One region of the Boseongicola sp. genome, then DNA from elsewhere that is predicted to be linked to it. Evidence: riboswitches for the same ligand, from Rfam matches in the RefSeq annotation. Region 1 holds a riboswitch; the other holds the start of a gene.
The links. A riboswitch is a leader RNA that binds a small molecule or an ion and turns the genes downstream of it on or off. The one in region 1 is predicted to bind cobalamin.
Positions count from the first base shown of each region.

Region 2: linked by a shared signal. The riboswitch ahead of AC221Y_RS19510 (FecCD family ABC transporter permease) and the one ahead of AC221Y_RS07240 (TonB-dependent receptor plug domain-containing protein) in region 1 are both predicted to bind cobalamin.

Region 1 covers NZ_JBVCWP010000038.1:161-17,583, reverse strand. Annotated here, with positions in the region: gene AC221Y_RS07255 (vWA domain-containing protein) at 1-1,077, shown strand, start outside; gene denD (D-erythronate dehydrogenase) at 1,140-2,114, opposite strand; gene AC221Y_RS07245 (phosphohexomutase domain-containing protein) at 2,237-3,628, shown strand; cobalamin riboswitch at 3,681-3,890, shown strand; gene AC221Y_RS07240 (TonB-dependent receptor plug domain-containing protein) at 4,026-5,831, shown strand; gene AC221Y_RS07235 (ABC transporter substrate-binding protein) at 5,818-6,645, shown strand; gene AC221Y_RS07230 (adenosylcobinamide amidohydrolase) at 6,642-7,283, shown strand; gene AC221Y_RS07225 (histidine phosphatase family protein) at 7,315-7,830, opposite strand; gene cobS (adenosylcobinamide-GDP ribazoletransferase) at 7,821-8,570, opposite strand; gene cobT (nicotinate-nucleotide--dimethylbenzimidazole phosphoribosyltransferase) at 8,567-9,574, opposite strand; gene cobO (cob(I)yrinic acid a,c-diamide adenosyltransferase) at 9,646-10,266, shown strand; gene AC221Y_RS07205 (cobyric acid synthase) at 10,271-11,725, shown strand; gene cobD (threonine-phosphate decarboxylase CobD) at 11,722-12,693, opposite strand; gene cbiB (adenosylcobinamide-phosphate synthase CbiB) at 12,690-13,628, opposite strand; gene cobU (bifunctional adenosylcobinamide kinase/adenosylcobinamide-phosphate guanylyltransferase) at 13,712-14,233, shown strand; gene AC221Y_RS07185 (aspartate aminotransferase family protein) at 14,230-15,627, opposite strand; gene AC221Y_RS07180 (GntR family transcriptional regulator) at 15,707-16,357, opposite strand; gene AC221Y_RS07175 (polyamine ABC transporter substrate-binding protein) at 16,499-17,423, shown strand, end outside.
Region 2 covers NZ_JBVCWP010000253.1:136-5,313, forward strand. Annotated here, with positions in the region: partial or broken gene AC221Y_RS19495 (metal ABC transporter permease) at 1-73, opposite strand, end outside; gene aztA (zinc ABC transporter ATP-binding protein AztA) at 78-878, opposite strand; gene AC221Y_RS19505 (metal ABC transporter solute-binding protein, Zn/Mn family) at 888-1,853, opposite strand; cobalamin riboswitch at 2,041-2,246, shown strand; gene AC221Y_RS19510 (FecCD family ABC transporter permease) at 2,262-3,416, shown strand; gene AC221Y_RS19515 (ABC transporter ATP-binding protein) at 3,413-4,168, shown strand; gene AC221Y_RS19520 (cobalamin-binding protein) at 4,165-4,965, shown strand; partial or broken gene AC221Y_RS19525 (hypothetical protein) at 4,962-5,178, shown strand, end outside.

The DNA of each region.
Region 1 (17,423 bases):
CCGGCGCTGAACCTTGTGTTCCTGATCGACACATCGGGGTCGATGCAGGATGCGAACAAGCTGCCGCTCTTGAAGCAGTCGTTTCGGTTGATGCTGGCAGAATTGCGCCCCGAAGATGAGGTTTCGATCGTGACCTATGCCGGATCCGCCGGGCAAGTTCTGGAGCCAACGCGCGCTGCCGAACGCTCAACGATTTTAGATGCGTTGGATCGGCTGGCGGCTGGGGGCTCGACTGCGGGTCAGGCCGGGTTGCAACAGGCCTATCAAGTGGCGGAAGCCATGGCCGGGGACGGCGAGGTGACGCGGGTTATTTTGGCCACGGACGGCGATTTCAACGTGGGGCTGTCTGATCCAGAGGCATTAAAGGATTTCATTGCAGACAGGCGCGAAAGCGGCACGTATTTGAGTGTTTTGGGCTTTGGGCGTGGGAACCTCGACGATGCGACGATGCAGGCGCTTGCGCAGAACGGCAACGGGACGGCGGCCTATATTGATACTCTGTCCGAGGCGCGCAAGGTGCTGGTTGATCAGCTGACCGGGGCTTTGTTCCCGATTGCCAATGACGTGAAGATACAGGTCGAGTTCAACCCGGCTGAAATTGCGGAATATCGGTTGATTGGGTACGAAACCCGCGCGCTTCGTCGTGAGGATTTCAACAATGACCGCATCGACGCGGGCGAGATTGGTGCGGGTCATTCGGTGACGGCGATTTATGAGGTGACGCCGGTCGGATCCGATGCGGTGCGCACGGGGCCGCTTCGGTATGGAGATGGCGAAGCCATAGGTGAGGCAGGCGAACTTGGGTACTTTAAGATGCGCTACAAAATGCCTGGCGAAAGCGTAAGCCGGTTGATTGAAGAGCCGATCTTGCCGGGGCAAGGCGAGGCTGGCTTGGATGCGCAGTTCTCGGTTGCGATGGCGGGTTTCGGACAGCTATTGCGGGGCGGCGATTATCTTGGCGCGTGGAGCTGGGGCGAGGCGATTTCCTTGGCGACGGATGCGCGCGGTGAAGATGCGTTTGGCTATCGCGCGGAAGCCGTGACGCTGATGCGATTGGCGCAAAGCCTGTCGAAGTAAGACCTACGGGCAGTTGCGGTAAGAGGAAGGCGCGCGGTTTATCGGACCGCGCGCTTTTCGTTTTAGGATTTTGGCAAGTCTTCCTCGATATAGGTGTTGATGATGTCGTGGAAGTTTGATTCTGCCCTGAAACCAAGGGCTTTGGCGCGTTCCGGTGCGAAATCGCGAGGCCATCCCGCAACGATTTTAGCGACTGCGGCGTCGGGCTGGTGCTTTATCAGAGCGACCACATCGTTGCCCGCAATCTCGCGTAGGGCTTCGATTTGCTCTTCAACGGTGCAGCTGACGCCCGGCAGGTTAAGGGCGCGACGTGACCCGACCCGTTCAAGGTCGATCGTACCGGCATGGCGCAGGAAACGCGCGGCGGCGCGCGGCGAGGCGTGCCAGTGGCGCACATCTGAGGTGACGGGCAGGATCGCTTCGTGTCCGTTCAATGGTTCGCGGATGATGCCGGAGAAAAAGCTTGAGGCCGCCTTGTTTGGTTTGCCGGGGCGCACGCAGATTGTGGGCAGGCGGATGGACAAACCGTCAAGAAAACCCTTGCGGCTAAAGTCGGAAAGCATGAGCTCCGAAATTGCCTTTTGCGCCCCGTAGGATGTTTGCGGCGCACACAGGAATGTGTCGTCAATCTTGTCAGGGTAGGGGGCTCCAAAAACAGCGATAGATGAGGTGAAGACCACGCGGGGGCGATAGATGCCGCCCGACGCCATGTGTTCGGCGCGGACCGTTTCGAGGAAATTCCAGAAGGCGCGACCATTCACTGTCCAGCCAAGGTCGAAATCGGTTTCTGCCTCGCCCGAGACGATGGAGGCCAGATGAAAAATCACATCGGGGCGCTTTGCGACAAGGGATGCCACAAGGGCGTCATCAGTCACGTTGCCTGTGACGCGGGTCGTGGCGGGGGCTCCGTTTTCGGCGAAACCAAGGTCGAAAAGCGTGACTGTGTCATCGGGCCCTGTAAGCGGCGTGGCTGCAAGTGCGTGGCTAAGCTTCTGGCCGACCATGCCGCCGCCGCCGATGATAAGAATGGATGTCATAGTTTACCCCCGTTTGATTTCAGGAGAGATTAGGGGGGATCGGTGCGGGTCACCAGATCGAACTGGCGGCATATTCTGGCTTAGGTATAATCGCGTAGGTACGGAAAGGACGTGATGTCTTGGTGAAGTTTGGAACCTCTGGATTGCGCGGCTTGGCGGATGATCTGAGCGACGATGTCGTTCGCCGCTATGTCTATGCATTTGTTCAGGTATTTCCGCATGATGGTGTGCTGGTTGTGGGGCGAGATTTACGCGCTTCGTCGCCCCGGATATTACGTGCGGTGGCAGAAGGCGCAGCCCTTGCGGGCCTGCGGGTTCTGGATTGCGGGGTGGTGCCGACGCCGGCGCTTGCCCTTGAATGCGCCGCGCGCGGGGCGCCAGGGGTAATGGTGACGGGGTCGCACATCCCGGCGAATCGCAATGGACTGAAGTTTTACACCCGCGACGGTGAGTTCACCAAGGCGGATGAGACGGCGCTTTTACAGGCACTTGAGGGGCCGCGAGTTGCGCACGAAGCCCGTCCTGCCAAGACCGAGAAATGCGGCGCGGCGGCGGCCTATATCGCCCGTTATCTAGAGTTTTTTGCGTCCGGGGCATTGAAGGGGCAGCGGATTGGGGTCTGGGAACACAGTTCGGCCGCGCGGCAAGTCTTGCCGGAAATATTGACAGGGCTTGGGGCGGACGTGGTCGCACTTGGCCGCTCAGAGACCTTCGTGGCGGTCGATACCGAGGCCATCAGCGGCGTTGTGCGCGATCAACTGGCGGGCTGGGCGGCCGCGCATCGGTTGGACGCGGTGGTTTCGACAGACGGCGACGCGGATCGCCCGCTTCTGGCGGACGAAGCAGGCCTGTGTGTGCCTGGGGACATTCTGGGGCCGCTTACGGCGCGGGCTTTGGGTGCGCGTGACATCGTCACAACGGTTTCGGCCAATACGATGGTTGAGGCGATGGGGCACTTTCTAGAGGTCTCGCGGTGTCGGATTGGGTCACCCTATGTCATTGAAATGATGCAAGACCGGATCACCGACGGGGCGCGATCTGTGATCGGTTACGAGCCAAACGGCGGGGTTCTTTTGGGGTTTGAGGCGGAACTGGACGGACGCCGATTGCCGCCTTTGATGACGCGAGACGCGGTTCTGCCGATTGTCGCGGTTTTGGTGGCCGCTGCGGGGCGATCCGTGTCGGAGTTGGTTTTGAGATTGCCTGGACGGCGAACCGCGACGGATCGGCTGACGGACGTGCCGTCCGACGTGTCGGCGGTGATTGTGGCGGAGGTTTTGGCGGGTGGATCAGGTCTGATCCCACCTGAATTGGGGGCCATCGCGGCGATTGATACGACGGATGGGGCGCGGATGACGCTGGACGCCGGTGTAATCCTGACGATCCGGCCCTCCGGTAACGCGCCCGAGCTACGGTGCTATGTCGAAGCGGACGGATCGCAGACGGCTTCGACAGTACTGGACGAGATGTTGGCGCGTCTTGCAGCACGGGTTGCAGCTTTGCGGACGACATAGCAAAATCGCGGTGCAAACGGCCACCTGTTCTTGACAGGCAACGGACGCGGGCCTAGGCGGGAAGGGCTTTGGTTCCGCTGTGTTTCGATACGGTGGTGAAAAGGGAACGCGGTGCGGGCGAATGTGCCTTAATCCGCGGCTGCCCCCGCAACTGTAAGCGGCGAGCGACGGCTGATCGCGCCACTGGGACACATGTCCTGGGAAGGCAGGCTCTAGCGATGACCCGCGAAGTCAGGAGACCTGCCAAGGTTGTCACCCAGTTTGTCCTCGGGGTGAGGTCAAGCAGCGGCTGTCCGCAGCGGTGATTTTGCCGTTTGCGGAAAGCAATTACTTTCCAATGACTTAAATCGAAAACGGGCGCGCAAAATGCGCTGCCTGAATGCATTGGAGTAAGGATATGGGCGTGAAGTCTATCCTTTTGTTAACTGTCGCAGTGATTGCGCCGCAGACGGTGTGGTCGCAGGACGTCATTGAGTTGGACGAAGCGTTTATCTTTTCGGGCTTGTTCCCGGTCGAAGTAAACCGGACTGGATCAACGGTCGAAGTGTTGGACGCCGACGATTTGGCGGGGTCGGAAGTTGGCGTGGCAGGTGCGCTTGATCGTTTGCCAGGCGTGAGCGTGACATCGAATGGTGGGCTTGGAACATCAAGTGTGATCCGGGTGCGTGGTCTGGATGGGAAATACATCGGCGTGACCATCGACGGGATCGAAGTCACGGACCCGTCGCGCATTCAGAACACGTTCAATTTCGGCACGTTTACGCAAGGAATGCCAAGCCGGATCGAACTGGCGAAGGGTACGCAGACGACGGTCTACGGATCGGACGCGATTGCCGGAGCGGTGAGCATTACAACGTGGCGTCCCGAGGTGGATGGACGTTCGGGGCAATCGTCGCTTGCGGTCGGCAGCTTTGGCACGGCCAACGCAAGCTTGAGCTTTGGATTTCGTGATGAAAGCGGTGAAATTGCTGCGACAATGTCGCGCGTTCATAGCGATGGCTTTACGGCGCGTCCCGGAAATGACGAGGCCGATGGGTTCGATCAAACTGAGTTGAGCCTGGCAATTCGACGCAATCTGACGGACGCGGTGACGGTTGGTTTGACGGGACTTTATACCGATGGATCGTCAGAGTTTGATCAGTCGGATACTGACCCCTTGGCGCAATTGGATGAGACCCGCACGGGTCTGCGCGCATTTGCCGAGATTTCTGGCGGGGCGATCGATCACGAATTGTCCCTTTCGTATTTTGAGAACGAACGGAATGACCTGTTTTCACCCTTTACCAACAATTTCGTCGGTGAGCGTGTGAAGGCGGTTTACCTTGGAAACACGGATCTGTCCGGGGCGGTTTCGCTCGCTTTCGGCGCGGATTGGAGCGAGGAGAGCTCGACATTGGATGGCACCGCGTCCGATGCGTCAAACGGCGCGGTATTTGGCGAACTGCTTTATGCGCTGTCCAGTTCCACGGACGTGACGCTGGGATTGCGCCACGACGTCTATTCCGATTTTGATGATCAGACGACCGGGCGCGTTGCCGTGGTTCACCGCGGGGCGGGCGCACTGACGTATAAGGCGTCGATCGGGAACGGCTATCGTGCGCCCTCGCTTTACGAGCGCTTTGGTCCGTATTCGCCCGAGGTTGTGGAACTGCAGCCCGAAACAAGCCGAAGTGCGGATCTTGGGATCGAAGCCGCCTATGAGAATGCGTCTTATGGAGCCACGCTGTTTTACACCGAAATTCAGGATTTGATCGGGTTTGACGGCACGGCAGTAACCGCCGCGCGCCCTTTTGGCGCCTATTTCCAAGCGCCGGGCACCACGGTCAGCAAAGGTGTCGAACTTTCGGCCGAATGGACAATTGGAGCGGCAGATGTGTTTGCGAACTACACCTTCACGAATGCTGCGACCGAGGGCAGCCGGTTAAGCCGTGTGCCGCGCCATGACGTGACTTTGGGTGTATCGGGCGCATTAAGCGACACTCTCACCGGGACGTTTGATGTGCGGTCCGTGCGCGATACGGTCAACTTTGGCGCACCGATGGACGACTATACCTTGGCAAATGTGACGTTCACACAAAGCCTTGGCGAAGACAGGGATGCATTTTTGCGGATCGAGAACATTTTTGACGAGGATTACGAGTCCGTTCCGGGGTACAATTCCGCCGGTCTATCCGTCTTCGTGGGGCTTCGTGCGTCGTTCTAAATCCATTCTGAAAACACTGGCCTTGGCGGGATATCTCGCCGGGGCTCTTCCGGTTTGGGCTGCGGATGCGCCGGGCCGGGTCGTTTCGATGAACCTTTGCACCGATCAATTGGCGATGATGTTGGCGGCTCCGGGGCAGTTGGTGTCGGTCAGCCGGATAGCGCTGGACCCGGTGTCGTCCGCAATGTCGGCCGAAGCGGCGGCCTACCCGATCAACGCAGGGATCGCGGAAGAAGTCTTTGCGCTCGCGCCAGATCTGGTTCTGGGCGGCACCTATACTGATCCCTTTGCCGTCCAGATGTTGCGCGATCTTGGGATCGAAGTTGTGCAGTTCCCAATCGTATCGCAGTTGTCGGACATCCCGGATGTCGTGCGCCAGATGGGCGCGGCGCTTGGGCGGGTGGCGACGGCAGACATCCTTGCGCGTGAGGTCGAAGCGCGGCTTGATACGATTTCAAACGTGACTGATGAAGGGGTGCCCGAGGCTGCATTTTTCTTTGCGAACGGGTACTCTCTTGGGGCGGGAACGTTAAGCCATGACATCGTGACGAAGGCGGGTTTTGCGAACCTTGCCGAGCGTTTGGGGCGTAGCGGCGGTGGACGCTTGTCGTTGGAAGAGCTGTTGTTGAACCGCCCGGATGTTTTGGTGTCGGCGCAGCCCTATCCGGCGGCGTCGCGGTCGGAAGAGATCATGGCGCATCCCGCGTTGGACGGCATTCCGCGTGTGGCAAGTGGGCCGGAATGGGTCTGTGGGACGCCTTTGACGTTGAGGGCATTGGACCAAATGGTGGCCCTGCGTGAGACGTTGGAATGACGTCTGATCTGTTGAGTGTACGAGTGGACCGGCCGTGGTTAACGGTTGCGCTGCCCGCGACATGGCGGGCGTTGAGTTTCGCACCGTACCGGCCGGGTGATGTCGCGTGCGACCGCGTGCTTTGGCGTGAGGTGCGCGACCAGGACTTAACGCAGGATTTTGACGCGGTGGGCTGGTTGGCGGGCGAGGTCGGATCGAGGGATGCGGTGGCAATGCTGACCTCGCGCAATGTCGATCGCTTTGTGCATCGGCGTGCGGTCGTGGACGGTGTCGTGGCCGAGGCTGTGGCGACCGTTGGCTTGTCGAATGCCGAACGCATCGGCACGCGGCGCGACTTGCCAGACGGCAGTTATGGGACAATCAATGTGGTGGTCGCAGTGTCCGAAGGTTTGACGCCAACAGCGCGGATCGAAGCCCTGTCGATTGCCGCATCGGCGCGCACTGCTGCGGTTATGGAGGCCGGATTCCCGGTCGAAGCTGGCATTGCGACGGGGACCGGAACGGATTGCCTTGTGGTGACATCTCCGGTCGGGAAAAGTGGATTCGCAGGGATGCATACGGGTATTGGAGAGGCGGTTGGGGCTTGCGTATTCGCGGCGGTGGCGCAGGGTGTTTCGGACTGGTTGGCCGAGCGGTAGATTTGGTTTTTGAAAGTTTGAAGGTGCGCTTTTAAGGAATTGGCAACGTTTCGAACTGCCCGAACTCGATGCGGGCGTTCCACGGGTCAACGTGGTCGGTTTCGGCCATAAGGGCGCGGTAGACGCCTGCGTGGCTGACCCAAAGCGTTGGTTCGCGGTCGCGGTTCGCCAAAGCATTTCGGGTGCGATTTTGAAGCATAGCGACGCTCTCGCCACCGTGGGGGCGGGCGTGGAAGAAATCGTCGGCCCATGTGTCAAGTTCGGCGCGGGGGATGTCGTTCCACCGCGTATTTTCCCAATCTCCGAAGTCCATTTCGATCAGGTTGGGGTCCTCAATGACCGGGACGCTTCGCCTTGTTGCTATGGCTGTTGCAAGCTTTTGGCAGCGGCTGAGAGGGCTTGTGGCAATCTGTGTGATGTGCGGCAAGGTTTCGGCCAGGCGGTTTGCGACGGCATTAAGTCCGGGGGCCAGATCAAGATCGGTGCGGCCATAACAAAGCCCGTCGGGTGCGGCGGGTTGGCTGTGACGCAGGAAGATCAGAGGCATGCGAGGAGGACGAGCGGGATCAGCGCTTCAGTCAGTTGCTCGACCGCGCCGAGCGCGTCGCCAGTGTATCCGCCGAGGCGTGCTTTTAGACGGCGCGCTACTAGGGCAAGGAGGGCCATCAGCGCCAGGACAACGGCGATTGCGGGGGTGATCCCGATGGTGAGAATAAGCGCAATTGCAATCGCGGCGCCAACCCAGAGCGCAGCATCGGTGCCTTTCGGAGCGCCCGCCATGAAGCCAGCCGCGCCACCGGACCGGGCATAAGGCAGGTGTGCCATGAGCCACGCCATCGCAAAGCGCCCCAATCCGTGACCAGCGATGATAGCGACGAGCGCTGAAGTCAGCGGCAACATCGTCAGTGCGGTAATTTTGATCGCGAGCGTCAGACCTAAAGCGAGAACTCCATAGCTGCCAATGCGGCTGTCGTGCATGATCTCAAGGGCGCGATCTCGGTCGCCGCTGCCGCCCAATCCATCGGCGACATCGGCAAGCCCGTCCTCATGAAGAGCGCCCGTCAAGAGCATACCTGCGGCGATGGTTAACAGCGTTGCGAGGGCTTGCGGGATGATGAGAGACAGGCCCCAAAACAGCGCAGCAAGCGCAACTCCGATGGCGAGACCGACGGTCGGGTACCACCGCACAGCGCGCGCCATGGCGGCGTCAGAATGGGCGACGGGCGGCAGCCGGAGACGGGTCAGAAAGCCCGCCGCAAGCACCAGTTCCACCCGTGCGTTTGTCATGCTGGCCCCGAAATTCCGGCATCTTCAAAGCTGGCCATATCGGTTAACATCCGCGCGGCGGCCTGAACGAGCGGCCACGCCAAAAGCGCGCCGGTGCCTTCGCCAAGCCGCAATTGCAGATCCAAAAGCGGCGCGGCATCGAGAGCGGAAAGCATAGCGGCGTGGCCCTGTTCCTGACTTTTGTGGGCGAAGACCATAGATTGTCGCACGCCTGGATTGAGGCGCGTCGCGACCAATGCTGCGGCCGTGGCAATGAAGCCATCAACCAGAATGACGCGGCGAGCGTCGGCCGCGCCAAGCATGGCCCCAGTCATCATCGCAATCTCGAACCCGCCGTATTCTAACAGCGCCGTTTTCGCGTCCAAGGGGCCAGTGCGCGCGGCGGCTTGGGTGAGAATTTCCTCTTTCGCGGACAGGCCAGGGTCATCAAGTCCGGTGCCGCGCCCTGTCAGAACATCAAGGCCGACTTTGGTGATTTTGTGGGCGAGCATCGCGGCGGAAGAGGTGTTGGCGATGCCCATTTCGCCAAAGGCGACGGCGTCCCAGTCTCCGTCAGCGCCAAGCACGCGCCCCTTTTCAAGTGCCTCATCGGCTTGATCCAACGTCATCGCAGGTCCGTTAAGGAAGTTTAGCGTGGCCGGAGCAATACGGCGGTCGATGAGGTTTGGATCGTTGAAGGGCTCTCCAGCGACGCCCGCATCCACGACGCGCAACGCAGCACCGGTGCTGGCTGCAAAGACGTTTGCCGCTGCCCCTTTACCGAGGAAATTCAACACCATCTGCCGAGTGACTTCTTGGGGAAAGGCCGAAACGCCAGCGGCGGCAATCCCGTGGTCGGCGGCAAAGATCGTAAGCTGACAGTTATCCATTCTGGGTGACAGACTGCCTTGCACCATGGCGATCTGCACGGCGAGATCCTCAATCCGGCCAAGCGCGCCCAAAGGCTTGGTCTTCATGTCGATCTTGCGTTGAAGATCGGTGGCGAATGTCGTTTGGTCTGTCACGGCTTTTCCTGCATTAACGGTCAAGCCTGCTTACGAATTTGTGCCACGCGCCGCAACCAAAGGACGCCGCCATGACCGACGAAGTTGACATCAATGCCCGCCACAAGGCGCGGATGCAAAAGATCAAGGCCGCCCGTGATCGGATCATGGAAACCAAGACCGTCGAGAAGGGGCTGATCATTGTTTTGACCGGGAACGGCAAGGGCAAGTCGTCGTCAGGATTTGGGATGATTTTCCGCTCGATCGGGCATGGAATGCCCTGCGCCGTAGTGCAGTTTATCAAAGGCTCTATGCAATCGGCCGAGCGTGATTTGCTGAAGGCCAAGTTTGCCGACGAATGCCCGGTGCATGTGATGGGTGAGGGATTTACCTGGGAAACACAGGACCGGGAGCGGGATATTGTCATGGCCGAGGCTGCATGGGAAAAGGCGAAAGAGCTGATCCGAGATGAACGCAACCAGATGGTGCTTTTGGACGAAATCAATATTGCGCTTCGATATGACTACTTGGATGTCGAGGATGTTGCGGATTTTCTGGTCAACGAAAAGCCCGCGATGACCCATGTAATCCTGACGGGGCGAAGCGGCAAAGACGTGTTAATCGACATCGCGGATTTGGTAACAGAGGTTAAGGAAGTGAAGCATCCGTTCCGAACTCAGGGTGTGAAGGCGCAGCCCGGAGTGGAGTTTTAGGCCCATGCCTCGCGCGCTGATGGTGCAGGGGACGGGCTCGAATGTGGGCAAGTCGGTGATCGTTGCGGGGCTGTGTCGCGTGGCGGCGAACCGAGGCCTTACGGTCAGGCCTTTCAAGCCGCAAAACATGTCGAACAACGCCGCCGTCACAGATGATGGCGGTGAGATTGGTCGAGCGCAAGCCTTGCAGGCATTGGCGTGTCGGGTGCCGATGTCGGTCCATATGAACCCCGTTTTGTTGAAGCCGGAAAGCGATACCGGGTGTCAGGTCGTGGTGCAGGGGCAAGTGCGTGGGCCACTCCAAGCGCGGGATTTCGGCGGGGCAAAGGCGGATTTGATGCCCGCTGTCTTAGAGAGTTTTGCACATGTTTGTGACGGCGCTGATCTGGTGCTGGTCGAAGGCGCGGGAAGCCCGGCCGAGATTAACCTTCGTGAAGGCGACATTGCGAATATGGGGTTCGCTGTTGCTGCGAATGTTCCGGTTTTGCTGCTGGGCGATATCGACCGCGGCGGTGTGATTGCCCAGATTGTCGGGACGCAGGCGGTGCTGGAGGCAGAAGATCTCGAGATGATCCGCGGTTTTCTGATCAACAAGTTTCGCGGTGATCCAAGGCTTTTTGACGAGGGCTATGATGGAATTGAAAATCGCACTGGATGGCCGGGGTTTGGCGTAATCCCGTGGTTCAATGATATTGGGATGCTGCCCGCCGAGGATGCCGTCGATTTGGAGCAAAACGCAGGTGACGGTGCGTTTCATATCGCCTGCCCAATGCTTAGCAGGATTGCGAATTTTGACGATTTGGATCCGCTTTTGGCCGAGCCGTCCGTGCGGCTGACAATGGTGCCGCCGGGGCGGGCCTTGCCGGGCGATGCGGATCTTGTGATCTTGCCGGGGACCAAGTCGACGCTGGGTGACTTGGCGTTTTTCCGCGCGCAGGGGTGGGATGTTGACTTAAAGGCGCACGTGCGGCGTGGGGGCCATGTTCTTGGGATCTGTGGGGGATATCAGATGCTTGGGGTTCGGTTGCATGATCCTGATGGGCTGGATGGTCAGGCTGCATCCGTTGATGGGCTCGGATTGTTGGATGTCGAGACGGTGATGTCGCCATCGAAGTTTTTGACACGTGCGCGGGCGACGCACGCAGCGAGCGGCGTGGCGTTTGATGGATATGAAATTCATATCGGGGTAACTCAAGGGGCCGATACAGAGCGGCCATTTGCCAAGATCGGCGGCGTGCCGGATGGTGCAGTGTCTGCGGACGGGCGGGTCTCTGGGACATATTTGCACGGGCTGTTTTCTGACGATGCATTTCGCGCGGCATGGTTGAATGCGCGCGGCATTGCGGCGTCCGGCACGCAATATGGGGCTGATGTGGACCGCGTTCTGGATGATTTGGCGGCGCATTTGGAAGCGCACGTTAAGATTGATGAACTTTTTGCTGCGGCTGGTGAGGTCTAGGTTAACGCAGCCTCCAGCCTTTGCCACTCGGACGAATTACCGGGAAGACCGAGGCGGATCCAGCTGTCGGAATAGGGGAAAATCCGGCTCCAGATTTGAGCGCGGGCAAGGGTGTCTTGGGCCGCTTTTGCGTCCGAGGTTTCGTACAATCTGAACAGCGCAGTTCCGCCAATACATTGCCAACTAGCGGCGACGGCAATGGCGTCGATGCGGGCGGTTTCGGTGGCGAGACGGGCGCGGGTTTCGGCCTGCCAGCTTGTGTCCGCGAACGCCCGTGCGCCAATTTCCAACGCTGGTCCAGAGACGCACCACGGACCAGCGGCCGCGGTCATTTTTTTGATGAGATCGCGCGGGCCAGCCGCAAAGCCGAGGCGAAGACCGGCAAGGCCAAAAAACTTTCCGAAGGAGCGCAACACAATTACATTCTGCGGCGTGGGATGGGAAAGGAGAGAGCGTTCCGGCGTCGCATCCGCAAAGCTTTCGTCGACGACCAAGAGGTCGACAGATCGGGCGATGTCAGACAGCATTTCCGGCGTGAAAACCGTGCCGGTCGGGTTGTTTGGGTTGACGACAACCGCGAGGTTTGCGCCAGTTAATCCGGCGACATCCGGCACCTGATCGACATGCCACCCCACGTTTGTCAGCGCGGCTTCGAACTCGTTGTAGGTGGGCGCAAGGATGCGTGCGGCTCCGCGGATTCTTAGGTGCGGCAAAAGTTGGATTGCGGCCTGCGCGCCGGGAAGTGCGACAAGGGCCCAATCTGTGTCATATTCTATGCGGGCAGCATCTAGGAGGCGGGCATGTGCATCTGATCTGGGAAGCGAGCGCCATGAATTATTATCTACGTTATCAATAGGGTAGGGCGCTCTGTTGATTCCGGTAGAAAGATCGATCCAGTTGGCTTCGATCCCACCGAATGAATTGATAGCAAGCCCCATGTCTCCGCCGTGATCGCGCGGCGTTGTCATAGAATTGCGATGACGATCAAGAGCGCTGCGAGAAGCCCCACTGCGCGCAAATAGAGGTGAACTGCGCGATCTATATCGGCAGGCGTTGGGTCGGGGGCGTCCTCGTTTAAGAACGGATCGTCGCTTGGGCCTTCGGGATAAAGGCGCGGTCCGGATAGGCACACATCGAGCGCTCCGGCCATGGCCGCCTCGGGCCAGCCTGCGTTGGGGGACCGGTGGGTTGTTGCATCCCTAAACGTAACGGTAAGGGCGCGAACTGGGTTCGGTTGCACTACGGAAAACAACAGCGCGGTCAGGCGGGCTGGCACCCAATTTGCGATGTCGTCAAGGCTGGCGGCGGAACGGCCAAAGTCGATGTGACGCTCGGTTTTGTGGGCAATCATGCTGTCGGCGGTGTTGATTGCCTTGTATGCGGCGATGCCGGGCAGGCCGAAAAGAACGCCCCAAAAGACCGGCGCGACGATCCCGTCGGAGGTGTTTTCAGCGAGGCTTTCAATTGACGCGCGTGCGATACCTTCGGTGTCGAGCGCATCCGGGTTGCGACCGACGATACGGGCGACGGCAATGCGCGCGGCCGCTAGATCTCCGGCTTTGAGCGGGGCCTCAACATCGGTGACGTGGCTGTACATGCTGCGGGATGCGACCAGCGGGGCGGCGAAGAGGCCGGTCAGAAGAACACCGATCAGTCCGTCGGGAAGGATCGCCGCGATGAGGGCAGTCGGGAGGATGGCAGTGGCGAGAACAATCGCCAGCGTAATGCGGCCCCAAGAGCGCTTTTGCGCAGGCGAATCTTCAGGAAGGTTAAAGCGCTGATCCATGTGATTGATCAGTCGACCGATCCATGAAACCGGATGGCCGATTGTGCGAAATAGCCTGTCCGGCCAGCCGAACGCACCTTCTGTGGCCAATGCCACCACCATCGCCGCTGCCGACATGTCCTGTCCCCTGCAAACCCATTGATTGAATGGCACCGGTGAGGGCGTTATGCAACGTTGACCTTATCGGGGAAGGCAAGTGCATGGGCAGGATCATACTGGTGACAGGCGGCGCGAAGTCGGGGAAATCGGCTTGGGCCGAGGATCGTATCCGCGCGCTTGGCGGCAATCCGGTTTACATTGCTACGGCGCAGGCTTTTGACGACGAGATGGTGCGACGGATTGCGGACCACTTGTCCCGGCGCGGCGATGGCTGGACGACATTGGAAGAGCCGCGCGATCTGCCTCGGGTTTTGGATGAGACCGACGGGGCGGGGCCACGGTTGGTGGATTGTCTGACGCTTTGGTTGTCAAACGAGATGCTGGCGGATGACGGCGATTGGCGTAAGTCTTTGCAAATATTGACTAAGTCTCTTGAACAACAAACAGCGCCGGTGATTTTGGTTACCAACGAAGTCGGCTCGGGCATTGTGCCGGACAACGCCCTTGCACGTCAGTTTCAGGATGCCGCGGGCGTGGTTAACCAGGCCATCGGCGCGATCGCGGATGAGGTTGTGCTGGTCGTTGCCGGGCAGGCTTTGACGATAAAGTGCGGCGCGGCTTAGTTTTCCGCGACCATCAAACCTTCATCTTTCAATTTCTTATGGGTTTCGTCGATGGCGCGGTACGCACGTTCCGCCAACAGGTCAATCTCGTCTGTCGTGATCGGAAGCGGTGGGCAGATGATCATACGGTCGCCCACATGGCGCATCACCAGATTGTTGGCAAAACAGCGTTCGCGACAGATAAGACCCGCGGTTCCAGGCCCGCCAGCGAAGGCTGCGCGGCTGGACTTATCAGGTGTCAGCGCGATCGAGCCCATGAGGCCGACGATCTTGGCTTCGCCCACAAGCGGGTGCTCTGTCAGGGCTTCCCATTTTTTGCGCATGTAGGGGGCGGCGGTGTCGCGAACGTGGTCGATGAGATTTTCCTCTTCGATGATCCGCAGGTTTTCAAGCGCGACGGCGCAGGCGACCGGGTGGCCGGAATAAGTGTAACCATGGTTAAATTCGTCTTGGCCAATGGTATCCGCAATCTCGTCTGACAGGATCGAACCGCCGATAGGCTGATAGCCGGACGACAGGCCTTTGGCGATCGTCATAATGTCGGGCTGGACGCCGATGGTCTGGCTGCCGAACCAGTTTCCGGTGCGTCCAAAGCCGCAAATGACTTCGTCAGCGATGAAAAGAATGTCGCGCTCTTCGCAGATGCGCTTGATCTCGGGCCAATAGGTATCAGGCGGAACAATCACGCCACCGGCACCCTGAATAGGTTCGGCGATAAAGGCGGCAACGCGGTCTTCACCAAGTTCATCAATGGCTTGCTCTAATTCCCGAGCGCGGGCGAGGCCGAAGTCTTCGGGTGACATCTGACCGCCTTCGGCCCACCAGTCTGGTTGGTTGATGTGATGAATATCGGGGATGGGCAACCCGCCTTGGGCGTGCATCGCCGCCATCCCGCCAAGCGAGGCGCTGCCCATTGTCGAGCCGTGGTAGGCGTTCTTGCGGCTTATGATGATGGTTTTCTCGGGCTTGCCCTTCATCTCCCAATAGCGACGCACGACGCGGATATTGGTGTCGTTGGCGTCCGAGCCGCCGCTGGCGAAGAAAACATGGTTAAGATCGTCGGGGGCGAGTTCGGCCAGTTTCGTCGCGAGCGCGATGGCCGGAACGTGGGTGGTTTTGAAGAATGTGTTGTAGAAGGGCAGCTCACGCATTTGACGTGCGGCAACATCGGCAAGCTCGCCGCGGCCATAGCCGATATTCACGCACCAAAGGCCCGCCATCGCATCAAGGATTTGCACGCCCTCACTGTCATAAAGGTAGACGCCCTTGCCGCGCTTGATGACGCGCGCGCCCTGTTCGGCAAACTCTCCCTGTGTGGAAAACGGGTGTATGTGATGCGCAGCATCAAGGGCCTGAAGGTCGGCAGTGGGCATGTGGTTGGTGATGACGGGCATGGGAGGCCTCCAGCGAACGGGCGTTTGACATAGAGATATGATCAAATTTTATGCGCGGTCAATCCGCGATGCGACAGCTCTAATCGGAAAGCGTCAATCGAACCTGTCCGATGCCTTGGCGAATGTCGTCGCCGATGGCCTGTGCGGCGCGTGCCGGATCGCCCTCGCGCAGGGCGGTAAGGGCCTCGTCGTGCTTGTCGGGCAAGTTCGCTGTGCCAAATCGACCACAAACGATTCGCAGTGCAGGCCCGCTTTGAAGCCATAGAGATTGTGACAACTTGCTTAATACGGGGGCATCGGCCTGTTCATAAAGACTGAAATGGAAGCGGTAATTATACTCGAGATAGCGTTCGACGTTGCCAGACGCGATGGCGCGGTCGATCTCCTGATCCAAAGCAACAAGGTCGCTCAGGCATTTGTCTGACATGCGCCGCGCCGCCAGCTCGGCAAGCCGTGGCTCGATTGCCAGACGCGCAAAACCTATCTCGTCGAGCGTTCTGCGCGTCATGATTGGCACCGTAACACGGCGATTTCCCCCGATTTCTAAGGCTCCCTCGGCGGAAAGACGTCGGATTGCCTCGCGCACGGGGGTCATCCCACCGCCGATCAAATCGACGAGGCCCTGGATGGTAACCGCTTGCCCCGGGAGCAGAACTCCGAACAAGATCATAGCTCGAATCTGGTGATAGACTGCCTGATGCTCGGGGCGTTTCGCGACGCTTTTGTCCATTCCGGCAGTCCCTGGTCAGTTTTGTCGGGGCGGCCTCTCAAAATGGCGTTCCCTTGAATTAGCTTGTTTATGTGTCACTATTTGATCAAATATATGCGCAAGTGCCAATGGGAGAGTAAAGTGAAAATCAAATTAGCTACAATGACGGCCGTGATCGCGCTTTGTGCGAGCGCCGCTGTCGCGGATGAAGTGCGTGTTTATAACTGGTCGGATTATATCGACGAGGCCCTGCTTGAAAAGTTTGAAGCCGAAACCGGAATCGAGCTGATCTATGATGTCTTCGATTCCAACGAGGTTTTGGAAACGAAAATGCTTGCGGGCGGATCGGGCTATGACGTTGTCGTGCCGACGGGCGATTTTCTGCAGCGTCAGATTTCAGCCGGTGCTTTTCAGGCGCTTGATTTTGACCAGCTGCCAAATTCGGCGAACCTGTGGGACCTGATCAAAGACCGCACCGAGCAGTATGACCCCGACAATGCCTATTCGGTTAACTATATGTGGGGCACCACGGGTATCGGTGTTAACGTTTCTAAAGTGACCGAGATTCTGGGGGAAGACGCCCCGATCGACTCGCTGGAGTTGATCTTTAATCCGGCTAATATAGAAAAGCTGGCGCAATGCGGCGTCTATATGCTGGACGCGCCAACCGAGGTTATTCCAGCGGCTCTGACTTATATCGGCGAAGACCCGAACACATTCGACGTAGACCTTATCAACAAAGCCGGCGATGTGCTTTTGGCGGTTCGTCCACATATCCTGAAATTCCACAGCTCGGAATACATCAACGCGCTGGCCAACGGTGATATCTGCGTCGCCTTTGGATGGTCCGGTGATATTCTGCAGGCGCGCGACCGCGCTGATGAGGCCGAGAACGGTGTCGAGATTGCCTATAATGCGCCGAAGGAAGGTGCGTTGATGTGGTTTGACCAAATGGCAATTCCAGTTGATGCGCCAAACCCGGAGGCAGCCCACATGTTCCTGAACTTCATTATGGATGCTCAGAACATGGCCGCGGCGTCGAACTATGTTTACTACGCCAACGGCAACAAAGCATCGCAGCCTTTTC
Region 2 (5,178 bases), on a different contig from region 1:
CAAGAAGGGTCGCGCCAAAGGTTACGAGCGTGGCGTTGTAGCCAAGCTGGAAGAACAGCGCTTCGAATAACATGACGTTAGCCTGCAACCGCGGCTGGGTCGATCCGGGCTGTGGCGAGACGTCCTCCGTAGGTGGCGGATAAGTTCGCGTCGGTGAAGGCGGTTTCAACCGGCCCCTCGGCGATTTTACGAACGTTCAGCAGCAGCACGTTGTCGAAGTAATCCGGCACGGTGGACAGATCGTGATGGACTGCGACAACCGTGCGGCCTTCGGCGCGCAGCGACTTCAGGACGGCAATGATGGCCTTTTCGGTGGCAGCATCAACACCGGCGAAGGGCTCGTCCAGTAGATAAAGATCGGCGTCCTGCGCCAGCGCACGCGCGAGGAACACACGTTGCTGCTGACCGCCGGACAACTGGCCAATCTGGCGGTTGGCAAAGTCGGTCATGCCGACGCGGTTCAGACACGACATCGCATGTTTGCGATCAGCCCCTGAAAGACGCCCCAGAAGGCCGGTTTTGCGAAAAAGACCCATAAGAACGACGTCAATAACGCGCACGGGGAAGTCCCAGTCGACGCTGGCGCGCTGGGGGACATAGGCGATGCGGTGCATTTCCGCCGCGACGGGGCGGCCCATTATGGTGACTTGCCCGGAGAGCGGCTTGATGATGCCCAGTGCCGCCTTGATCAGCGTGGATTTGCCAGCGCCGTTGGGGCCGACAATTGCGGTCATTTTGCCGGGTTGAAACGTGGCATCGACCGAGAATACGGCCGGCTTCTGGTCGTAAGAGACCGTCAGGCCACGGATCGCAAAGGGACTTTCGCGCAAGAACTGCGCTTCGGCCCGGACATTCTCTGCGTTTGCAATCTGAAGCATTTTGTTTCCTTAGCTTCCTGCGCTCAAAAGGCCATTCAACCCGCGTGCCGGCGCGGTGCCACCCAAAGCGGTGGCGATTGTGGTCGCGTTGTGATCGATCATTCCGACGTAGGTGCCCTCGTAGCTGCCGGGTTCGCCCATCGCGTCGGAGAAAAGCTCTCCGCCGATATTAAGGCTGTGGCCTTGGGCGGCGGCCCCTTCGATGAGAGCGCGGATCGAGCGATCGGAGACCGAGCTTTCGACGAAGACGGCACCAATTTTACGTTCCACAATCATATCGACGAGCGTCGAGATGCGATTCACACCCGCTTCGCTGTCGGTCGAAATACCTTGAATGCCGAGCACCTCAAAACCGTAGGCACGGCCGAAGTAATTGAAGGCGTCGTGGGCGGTGATCAGAACACGGGTTTCGGCGGGAACGGTTTCAAGCGACACCGCAGTGTAAGCCGCGAGTTTAGTCAACTCTGCAATGTAGGTTTCCGCGTTGGCGGCGAAATTGTCCGCAAAATCCGGGGCTGCTTCGCTCATGGCGTCGCGCACGGCTGCAACTGCATAGGTCCAAAGCGCCGGGTCCATCCAGACGTGCGGATCGAAGCGGTCGGCGTAGTCGTCATGGCTGACAAGGTCTTTGGCCGGGACGCCTTCGGCCACGGCGCGCACAGGCGTTTTACGCCCGAGATCAGCCAAAAAGTCTTCCATCTGCGCCTCTAGATAGAGGCCATTCCACAGCACAAGGTCGGCACGTGCCATGGCGAAGATATCTGTGCGAGTCTGGCGGTAACCATGTGGGTCGACCCCCGGCCCCATTAGGGCTTTGACCGTTACAAGGTCCCCGCCGACACGGCGTGCTGTGTCAGCAATCATGCCGGTTGTCGCAACGACAGAAAGCGTTGAACCCTTTGCACGCGCCTGCGCAGCCAAGCTTGCGGCGACAAATGCGCCTCCAATTGCTGTGATGAACTGCCGTCTTTGCACGTGTGGTCCTTTGTATTTAGATTTTTAAAAATGAGAATAATTCGCACTCTCATTACTAATTGAGAACAATTCGCAAGAAGTCAAGGTTTCCGATTGTGAATATTTTCTGGTCGGCAGCAATTCGCGCGTCGCAGATGGACGTTGAGAGGCGCGTGCGGACTTGACTCCTATGGCCCTGTGACCCCATGCAGATTGCGATAGCTTCGGTTCCGGCAGGCGACTGCCGGGCAAAAGGGAACGCGGTGCGGGGGAGAGCCTCCAATTCCGTGACTGCCCCCGCAACTGTAAGCGGCGAGCAACGGCTGAACGCGCCACTGGACGGTAACGTCTGGGAAGGCAGGCCCTAGCGACGACCCGTGAAGTCAGGAGACCTGCCGAGGCGTTCACCCAGTTCGGGGCGCGGGGCGCGTGTACGAGCTACGGTTCTCCGGCGTGGTGGCAGATGTTCGCCGTCCGGAGTGTGATTTCTTCGGATATTTGGATGAGACGTGGCGGCTTTTTTTGGGGCCGTTTTGGGGGTCAGCCATGGCAGTGGCAGACGGGACATCAACTGACTTCAAGGCCTCACGCGATGCGGGTAGCATTGCGTTGGTGCTTGGGCTTTTGGGCCTCGTGCTTTTTGGATTTGTCGTATCGTTGGTTACGGGGCCTTCGGGGATGTCTGTGGCGCGCGGACTGTCGGCGTTTTTTGTCGACAACGGCGGCCCAGAGACGGTCGTGATGCGCGAAATCCGCCTGCCACGCGCAGTTCTGGGCGCTCTGGTCGGGGCGGCTTTGGGCCTGTCCGGGGCCGCAATGCAAGGTTTGTTGCGCAATCCATTGGCCGAACCGGGATTAATTGGCGTTTCAGCGACGGCGGCTTTGGGGGCGGTGATCGCCCTTCAGACCGGGTTGGCGGCGACGTTTGCTTTGGCATTGCCGATCTTCGCGCTGGTCGGAGCCGGTGTGGCGGTTGGCCTGCTGTTGCTGCTGGCCGGGCCACGGGGATCATCACTGGTTTTGATTTTGGCGGGGATCGCGATTTCTGCATTGGCGGCGGCGGCCACGTCATTGGTGTTAAACCTGTCGCCGAACCCCTTTGCCGCAAGCGAGATTATTTTCTGGCTAATGGGATCATTGGCGGACCGCAGCTGGACCCATGTGTGGCTGGCGGGGCCGTTGATTGCTCTGGGCTGTGTGGTTTTGTTTTTGACCGGTCGGGGTCTCGACGCTTTGACCCTTGGCGAAGATGCGGCAGAGGCTTTGGGCGTTCGCATCGGGCGTTTGCGTTTAATGGTTGTGACAGGGACTGCTCTGGCTGTTGGCGCGGCGACGGCAGTTACGGGGGCAATCGGCTTTGTCGGGTTGGTTGTACCGCATATCTTGCGCCCCCTGACAGGCGGGCTGCCGTCGCGATTGTTGCCAGCGTCGGCATTGGGTGGGGCTGCGATGGTCCTTTTGGCCGACAGTGCCGCGCAGGGATTGTTGCCTGACCGGGATCTGAAGCTGGGGGTTTTGACCGCGTTCATTGGCGCGCCTGTGTTCCTGCATCTGATCTTTCGGACACGGAGGGCGGGGCTGTGAGCCTGTTGAGCCTTGATCTTTTGACGGTGATGCGTGGCGGCTGTCCGGTTGTGGATGGTGTTACGCTTGAGATTGGTGCCGGCGAGGTTGTTGGGCTGATCGGGCCAAACGGTGCCGGCAAGACGACGATGATGCGTGGTGCTTTGGGGCTTTTGGCCGCTTCTGGTGGGTCGTCGTTGACGGCCCTTCACGCGCGCGACCGCGCGAAGGCGGCGGCGTGGTTGCCACAGGCGCGCGAGATTGCCTGGCCAGTGTCCGTCGAGACTTTGGTATCGCTTGGGCGATCGCCCTATCTGGCAGGGGGGCGGAAGCTATCGCAGGCCGATCACGAGGCGGTCGCGCAGGCGTTAGAGCAGATGGGTCTGACGGCCTTTGCAAGGCGGGATGCAACTGCATTGTCGGGCGGTGAACAGGCACGCGTTTTAATTGCCCGCGTTTTGGCACAAAGCACACCTCTGATCATGGCGGACGAGCCGGTGGCAGGTTTGGACCCAGCCCATCAGTTCAGTTTAATGCGGGTCTTCTCAAAGCTGGCGCAGGGCGGCAAGTCGGTGTTGGTGTCGATGCATGACCTTGGGTTGGCCGCGCAACATTGCACGCGTTTGGTGATGATCCATCGCGGAAAGTTGGTGGCAGACGGCACACCACGCGAGGTGTTAAGCGACGACCGATTACGCGACGTGTTTCAAGTTTGCGGACGTTGGGATGGCGATGCGTTTCATGTGACAGACGTGTTGGAGGGGGCGGTATGATCGGACCCCAACGCATTGTGTGTCTGACCGAAGAAACGGTCGAGACCCTATATATCCTAGGCGCGGAAGACCGCATTGTCGGAGTGACTGGCTATGCGGTGCGCCCTGCCCGTGTGCGGCGTGAGAAGCCGCGTGTTGGCGCGTTCACCAGTGCTGACGTGCCGAAGATCTTGGCGCTTGAGCCGGATCTGGTCCTGACGTTTTCGGATTTGCAGGCGGATATTGCCGCGGATCTGATCCGGGCGGGCGTGGCTGTGCACGCGTTTAATCAGCGGTCGGTAGCAGGAATTTTCGAGATGATCGCCACGCTTGGCGCGTTGGTCGGGCATGCATCGCAGGCGGATGCTTTGATTGGCGAGCTGCAGGATAATATCTCGAAGGCGCGCACGACGGCGGCCGGGTGGGTACGGCCTCGGGTGTATTTTGAGGAATGGGACGCCCCTATGATTGCGGGGGTTGCCTGGGTGTCAGAACTGATTGCGATTGCTGGCGGCGACGATGTCTTCGCGGATCGTGCGCAGGCACAGGGCGCGAAGGGCCGGATTTTGGATAGCTCGGACGTGATTGCAGCCCGGCCAGATCTGATCCTCGCCAGTTGGTGTGGCAAGAAGGTGCGGCCAGAAAAGATCGCCGCGCGCGCCGGTTGGGCGGCTATTCCGGCGGTGTCACGGGGGCGCATTATTGAGTTGAAATCGCCCTTGGTGCTGGCTCCGGGGCCTGCGGCGTTAAGCGATGGTTTAGCCGCCATAGCTGCCGCGATTTCTGAGACGGCGGACGCGATGGAGACCGTGGCATGATCGCGCACTGGGATTTCATTGTGGCGTTTGGATTGGCGACAGGCATCCATTTGGCGGGTCTTGGGTATCACGCGGCAAACGGCGGGTTTGAGGGCGCGGGGGCCGAGGGACGCGCGGCGTTAAGTTTGCAAGCGGCTCCGGAGGGCATTTCGGACCTTGTTGCGGCCTGGGAGGCGGTCCCGGACGTATCCCCGATTGCAGAAGTATTGGATG